2 regions of the Rhizobium pantanalense genome follow, and region 1 is predicted to be linked to the other one. Evidence: predicted binding sites of a transcription regulator. Region 1 holds the regulator's gene; the other holds the start of a gene.
The links. The regulator PhoB, encoded in region 1, activates phosphate uptake and scavenging genes when phosphate is short. The targets are predictions, from matches to a motif close to TGTCATNNANCTGTCAT.
Positions count from the first base shown of each region.

Region 2: the regulator PhoB is predicted to act here: its motif matches at 1,900-1,916, upstream of PH558_RS32225 (alkaline phosphatase).

Region 1 is NZ_JAQJCH010000003.1:140,901-144,316, reverse strand. It holds gene pstB (phosphate ABC transporter ATP-binding protein PstB) at 1-516, shown strand, start outside; gene phoU (phosphate signaling complex protein PhoU) at 568-1,281, shown strand; gene phoB (phosphate regulon transcriptional regulator PhoB) at 1,313-1,996, shown strand; gene PH558_RS10065 (GcrA family cell cycle regulator) at 2,190-2,717, opposite strand; gene PH558_RS10060 (aspartate aminotransferase family protein) at 3,143-3,416, shown strand, end outside.
Region 2 is NZ_JAQJCH010000019.1:39,764-43,179, forward strand. It holds gene PH558_RS32220 (hypothetical protein) at 1-31, opposite strand, end outside; gene PH558_RS32225 (alkaline phosphatase) at 106-1,860, opposite strand; gene PH558_RS32230 (Lrp/AsnC family transcriptional regulator) at 2,185-2,664, shown strand; gene PH558_RS32235 (SAM-dependent methyltransferase) at 2,804-3,416, shown strand, end outside.

The sequences.
Region 1 (3,416 bases):
GAATTGCGCGCGCGCGTCGGCATGGTCTTCCAGAAGCCCAACCCGTTTCCGAAGTCCATCTATGAGAACGTCGCCTACGGTCCGCGCATCCATGGCCTGCATCGCTCAAAGGCCGATCTCCAGCATATCGTCGAAACAAGCCTGCAGAAGGCCGGTCTCTGGGGTGAGGTGAAGGATCGCCTCCATGACGCCGGCACGAGCTTGTCGGGCGGTCAGCAGCAGCGTCTGTGCATCGCGCGCGCCGTTGCCGTCAGCCCGGAGGTCATCCTGATGGACGAGCCGTGCTCGGCGCTCGATCCGATCGCGACCGCCAAGGTCGAGGATCTCATCCACGAGCTGCGGGAGAATTTCACCATCGTCATCGTGACGCATTCCATGCAGCAGGCAGCCCGCGTCTCGCAGCGTACCGCAATGTTTCATCTCGGCCACCTGGTCGAGGAGAACGACACCGATAAGATGTTCACCAATCCCGACGATTTCCGCACGCAGGATTACATCATGGGCCGTTTTGGTTGATGATGGCAGGCGCGCGGCTCCTTTCACACAGTTCACTTTGAGGATAGAAAAATGGTCTCCACTCACATTCTGTCAGCCTATGACGAAGACCTGAAGTTCCTGACGCGCCGCATTGCTGAAATGGGCGGCCTGGCCGAGCAGATGGTTAGCGACAGCGTACGCGCTCTCGTCAACAGCGACGCGGCTCTGGCCCAGAAAGTCATCTCCGACGACGTGGTTCTCGACCATGCCGAGCGCGAAGTCGGTGACAAGGCGATCGTCACCATCGCCCGCCGCCAGCCGATGGCAGCCGACCTTCGCGAAATCATGGGATCGATCCGCATCGCTTCTGACCTGGAGCGCGTCGGCGATCTCGGAAAGAACACCGCAAAGCGCGTCATCGCCGTGCAGGGCACTGGCGTCCCCCGCCGTCTCGCCCGCGGCATCGAGCATCTCTCCGAACTGGCGCTGAGCCAGCTCAAGGAAGTTCTCGATGTCTACGCGACCCGCTCGCCCGATAAGGCGGTGTCGATCCGCGAACGTGACGAGGAAATCGACGCCATGTACACCTCGCTCTTCCGCGAGATGCTGACCTACATGATGGAAGATCCGCGCAACATCACCACCTGCACGCATCTTCTCTTCTGCGCCAAGAACATCGAGCGCATCGGCGACCACGCCACCAATATCGCCGAGACGATCTATTACATGGCGACAGGTGCTCAGCCCGAAGGCGAGCGCCCGAAGGACGATACCGCCAATACCGTCGGCGCAGTGACGGAATAATCTGGAAGCGAAGAAAGGAGACCATAGGCGCATGGTTCCGAGAGTTGCTGTTGTAGAAGACGAGGAAGCGCTCAGCGTTCTGCTGCGCTACAATCTTGAGGCCGAAGGCTTCGAGGTCGACACGATCCTCAGAGGCGATGAGGCCGAGCTGCGTCTCCAGGAGCGCATCCCCGATCTCCTGATCCTCGACTGGATGCTCCCCGGCGTATCGGGCATCGAGCTCTGCCGCCGGCTGCGTATGCGGCCGGAGACGGAGCGACTGCCGATCATCATGCTGACGGCCCGCGGCGAGGAAAGCGAGCGCGTGCGTGGGCTTTCGACCGGCGCGGACGATTATGTCGTCAAGCCGTTCTCGACGCCGGAGCTGATGGCTCGCGTCAAGGCGATGCTGCGGCGTGCCCGCCCGGAGGTTCTCTCCACGGTGCTGCGCTGCGGCGATATCGAGCTGGACCGAGAAACCCATCGCGTCCACCGCAAGAGCCGCGAAGTACGGCTGGGGCCGACGGAATTCCGCCTGCTGGAATTCCTGATGTCCTCGCCCGGCCGCGTCTTCTCGCGCTCGCAGCTGCTCGACGGCGTATGGGGTCACGATATCTACGTCGACGAACGCACTGTCGACGTCCATGTCGGCCGCCTGCGCAAGGCGCTCAATTTCTCCAATATGCAGGATGTCATCCGCACCGTTCGCGGCGCGGGCTATTCCATGGAAACCTGAGCGGTTTGCCGCTCGGGTATCACTAAAGCATGTCGCGCAAAAGTGCGTAGCGGTTTTGCGAGAACGACATGCGCCAGACGGAAAACCTAAAGCACGGGAAGCGAATCTGAAAGATCGTGACGTGCTTTAAATAGCGGCGGAAATAGAAAAACGGGCCTCGATGGGCCCGTTTCTCATTGTCTTGCTGTGACTTTCAGCCGTTGTTGCGACGGCGGTCATGCACCGGCTGGTATGCCATGCGCTGATGATAGGTGCAGTACGGCGAAGAATCCGGGCTGTCATTGCCGCAGAAGTGGAAGTCGTCCTTCAGCGGGTCGCCGACCGGCCACTTGCAGGTGCGCTCCGTCAGTTCCGTCAGGCCGAGGCGGCGAGAGATCGGAACGACGACGTTCGATGCCGGACGATACTGGATTTCATTGACGGAATCGACCTCGATCTCTTCCTTCAGCATGGTTGCGCCCTGCTGGCGGGCGACGACCGTACGGGTGGCAACGCGCGATCCGTAGGTTGCGGTGCGGGGTGCTGCTGCGCTGCGCTTCGGCGTGCGCGCCGCGGTTGCCGTGCCGCCCGCCTTCGCTCGGCCAGGAAGGTTCAGGCGGTGCACCTTGCCGATGACGGCATTACGGCTCACGCCACCGAGCTGCGCAGCGATCTGGCTGGCGCTCAACCCTTCGGACCATAGCTTTTTCAGCTTCTCGACGCGTTCGTCTGTCCAATTCATGCCCTGTCTCCGCTGTCGCGTTTCCGATGGCAGAATCCCTCACCATTGCCTCGCATGGGAACGAGGCGCGAAACGCTCTAAAATTGTGGTGACTAGTTCCGCCGCATGCAGTCTAGCAATTGCTTTTTAACCTAGTGTGAGGCTGACTCCGTGACAAGAGTCGCGAGAATCTTGAGGAATCGATTTCGAGGTTTTCCCCAACTTGCTGCCCAGGCGTGGCATTTCTGCAATAGGCGCGGCTGAACCTATCTCTTTTGCCCGCAAGCGCTATCTCGCACCTGCTAAAGCGCCAGTTTTGTTGACATCGCGGTGCAAAACATCAATAGTGCCCAGGCCGCCGCAAGGCGGCATTTTTGATTTTTTCGGACCCGTTTCATCAAATGGAAGCGATCGGTCCTTAAAGTTGTGATCGAGGAGATATGGCCATGGCCGAGACCACGCCGCTTTATGACACCTATATGCGCGCTCCGTTACGGTTCGAGCGAGGCGAGGGCGTGTGGCTGGTCACCGAAAATGGCGAGCGCTACCTCGATTTCGCAGCCGGCGTCGCGGTCAACTCGCTCGGTCACGCTCATCCCCATCTCGTCGCCGAATTGAAGGCCCAGGCCGACAAGGTCTGGCATCTGTCCAACCTTTATGAGGTGCCTGGTCAGGAGAAGCTGTCGAAGCGGCTGACGGAAGCGACCTTCGCCGACAAGG
Region 2 (3,416 bases), on a different contig from region 1:
GATTGATGGTGGCGATCCTGTCCCCGGACATCGCGTACCCCCATGAAAGATGAAGAGACAGGCGGCCTCGAAGCCGCTTGTCCATGGTATACGATCTGTAACAACTTACATCTTTTCGGTGCCGAGCGCGAAGGTATCGGCCAGCACGCGATAGACGTCGCTCTGTTCCATGTAGCCGCGGAAACCCTCGGCACCCGGGCCGGCTGCCTGGAGCACGACATCGTCAACGGCGTGGACACCGCTATCCTCGTCCCGCGGAATATTGCCCTGCACGAAGACGGCGCCGGGCACGTCCTTGTAGGCTTCGTTGGCAACATATTCCTTCTTCTCGTTTTGAACAGCCGGAACAAAAGGACCATCGAGCTTTGGACGGAAGGTCTCGTAGTGATCAGGGCCGTTATTGGCGGCCATGAACAGGCGACGCGAAACGTCGACGCGATCCGGATAGCCGTCGCCATCCTTGTCTTCGTAGTTCGGGAAGCCGGCAGCGGCATAGGTGCCGACCTTTTCGCGCATTTCGGTACCCGGCTTGTTATCGTCGACGGTGCCGATGATCGAGACGCCATGCGTGTGGTCGCCGGTGACGACAATAAGCGTATCCGGGTTCTTTTCCTGGAATGCGTGGGCAACGGCCACGGCCTTGTCGAACTCGATCGTGTCGACCAGTGCACGATCCCAGTCGAGCGGATGGCTCATCTTATCGATGGAGGCACCTTCAACCACGAGGAAGAAACCGTCCGGGTTCTTGGCGAGCTTGTCGAGCGCGACCTTGGTCATGTCGACCAGACCGGGCTGGTTCGGGAACTTGTCGACGGTGCCCTTCTTGAGGAATTCGCGATCGAGCGCGACATCGAGGTTGCCGGTGTGGAAGAGACCGAGCAGCTTGTCCTGGTTGGAGCCGGCAGCGGTGGCCAGTTCGCTCTTGTCGGTGGCAACGGCATAGCCGGCATCCTTGAAGAGCGCGATATAGTCCTTGTCGTCCTTGCGCTTGGAGCCCGGAACGCTCTTCGCCAGGAAATAGGCCGAGCCGCCGCCGAGCAGGACATCCGGCTTGACGTCGTACATCATGCCGACGATCTCAGCCTTGTCGCCACGCTTGCGCGTATGGGAAACGAGCGCTGCCGGCGTCGCATCTTCGACTTCGGCCGTGGTGACGATCCCGAGCGACTTCTTGCCCGTGCGGCGCAGTGCTTCACCGATCGTTTCGACCTTCGGGTCGTCTAGGCTTGCCGGCGTGCGGTCGGCATAGACGCCGAGTGCGTTTACCGCCGACTTGTGGCCGGTCATGTAGGCCGACATGGTGTTGGCACTGTCGGTTGCGATGGCCGAGGTCGAGGACGTGCCGATGAAGGCAACCGGCGGGATGTCGTCCATGGCGAGGCGGCCATTGGCCTTGCCTTCGGTCATGCCTTTGGACATGAGGCGGGCGCCGGTGCGGTGTGCAACCGAAAGGCCGTCGCCGAGCAGGAAGATGATGTTCTTGGCCTTCGGCATGGCCGATGTGCCATAGACATCCCAGTTGACGGACTTCTTCTCGTCGCCGGCCAAAACCTCGACCTTGTACTGGCCGGGCTTTGCGAGCTTGACGCCACGCAGGATCAGGGCGGACCCAAGAACCTTGTCTTCAGCGCCCTTTTCTTCTGCGACGAAATCAGCCGCCTTGCCGAAAACCGCATCGTAGCTTTCGCCGTTGACCGTGACTTTCACGTCTTCCGGCTTCACAACCTTGCTGAATTCCACCTTAAAATCGAATGGCGAGCCGGCGAGTACCGTTGCCCGGTCCAACGGATAGACTGTCGCTGCATGGGCTGCGCCGGACATTACGGTCGCAGACATCATGGCGAGAAGAAATTTACGCATTTATACCCCCTGCGTTTGGTTGCTTCCCGCCTCCCACTTATAAAAGCCAGATGACAATCATGTAAAAAGGAGTCGACTTTCTGCAACCGGAAATTCTAAAGGGACAAACGCTAAGGGAGGCTGATTGTATGCGCGGCATCTAAAGAGATGGCGCGAACGGGGTGGCTGCGCAGTCCCTTTCCGTTTCACTTGGTCCAAAAGCCTCGAAAACCATCGCGTTCAACTACGCAAGACTTGGCGTGGGCTTACCCCGAAAGCTTGTAACTTTCTCAGGAAAAGGCAAAACTCATACAGGCTTCGTGAGCATTTTGAGAGTTTTGCGCAATGGATGAACAGCTCGACAAATTGGATCTGCGCCTGCTGGAGGAACTTCAGAAAGACGGCAGATTGACGAACAACGAACTCGGCGAGCGCATTGCCCTTTCGCCGTCGCAATGCTCGCGCCGCCGCACCAGACTGGAGGCGGAAGGCTATATTCGCAGCTACCAGGCCAATCTCGACCGGCAGCGACTGGGGCTGGATATGCTCGTTGTCATTTCGGTGACGCTTGCCACCCATAACAGAGACAATGCCCGCCGTTTTTCGCAGCTCATCAACGGACTGCCGGAGGTGTTGGAAGCCTATGCGCTGACAGGCGAAATGGACTATCACCTTAAGGTCGCCACCCGCGGGCTTACCGATCTCTCCCGCTTCGTCAACGACGTGCTGCTGCCGCATGAATCCGTTCAGCACGTGAAGACGGCGATCGTCCTCGATACCCTCAAGACCTTCGAAGGATTTCCAATCGCGCTACCACAAGGCTGACATGGCTTCGGCGTTCGATGGTCGTCGTTGCGCGGCCCTGCCCTATCGAGCGTCAAGGGCAATTTTTGAGGGCTTGCTTTCGGCGCATGCAGCCTTTCCAATCACGCCAAAGACTACACCCTTGGCGAGGACAGGCTTCATGACATACGCGGCCGTACAGACACGAAATCTCGAAGAATTTTCCGAGGTCCTGCTAAGGTGTAACCACCTGTACCATCCAAGCAACGACAGTATTGCTTTGCGCAATGCTGTCGAAAGCCGGCGCCAGATCGAGATATTCGACTATAACCTCTCCGCCGATGCCTTCACCCGTGCATTCGGCATGCGAAACTCTCTGAAATGCCTGCAGGCGCTTACCAGCCTCGAAGACGCCGTCCACAGATATAGAAGGGTATGCGATCTCGGCTGCGGCTCCGGCGCCTTCAGCCTTGCCTTTGCCTATCTCGCCCACAATCCCGAGCTGGAGCTTCGGGGGCTGGATTTATCCGAACACCAGCTGTCCCTCGCCAGAGAATTGATGGCTGCCGCGGGGTTGCCCGGCGATTTCCAGTTCGAGCAAAGAAATCTGCCGGCGCAGATCGGTTACCTCCCCGATCTGACAATTTCCTCTTACTGGTTCTGCGAAAATGAGCGCGTGCTCGCCGATCCCCTTCTCTTCGACCTCATGGCCGGTCGGGAGATGCTCATTGTCGATTATGAGACGATTATCGACCGCATCGCCGCCTGTCTTCCCAAAGGGTTCCGTATTCTTG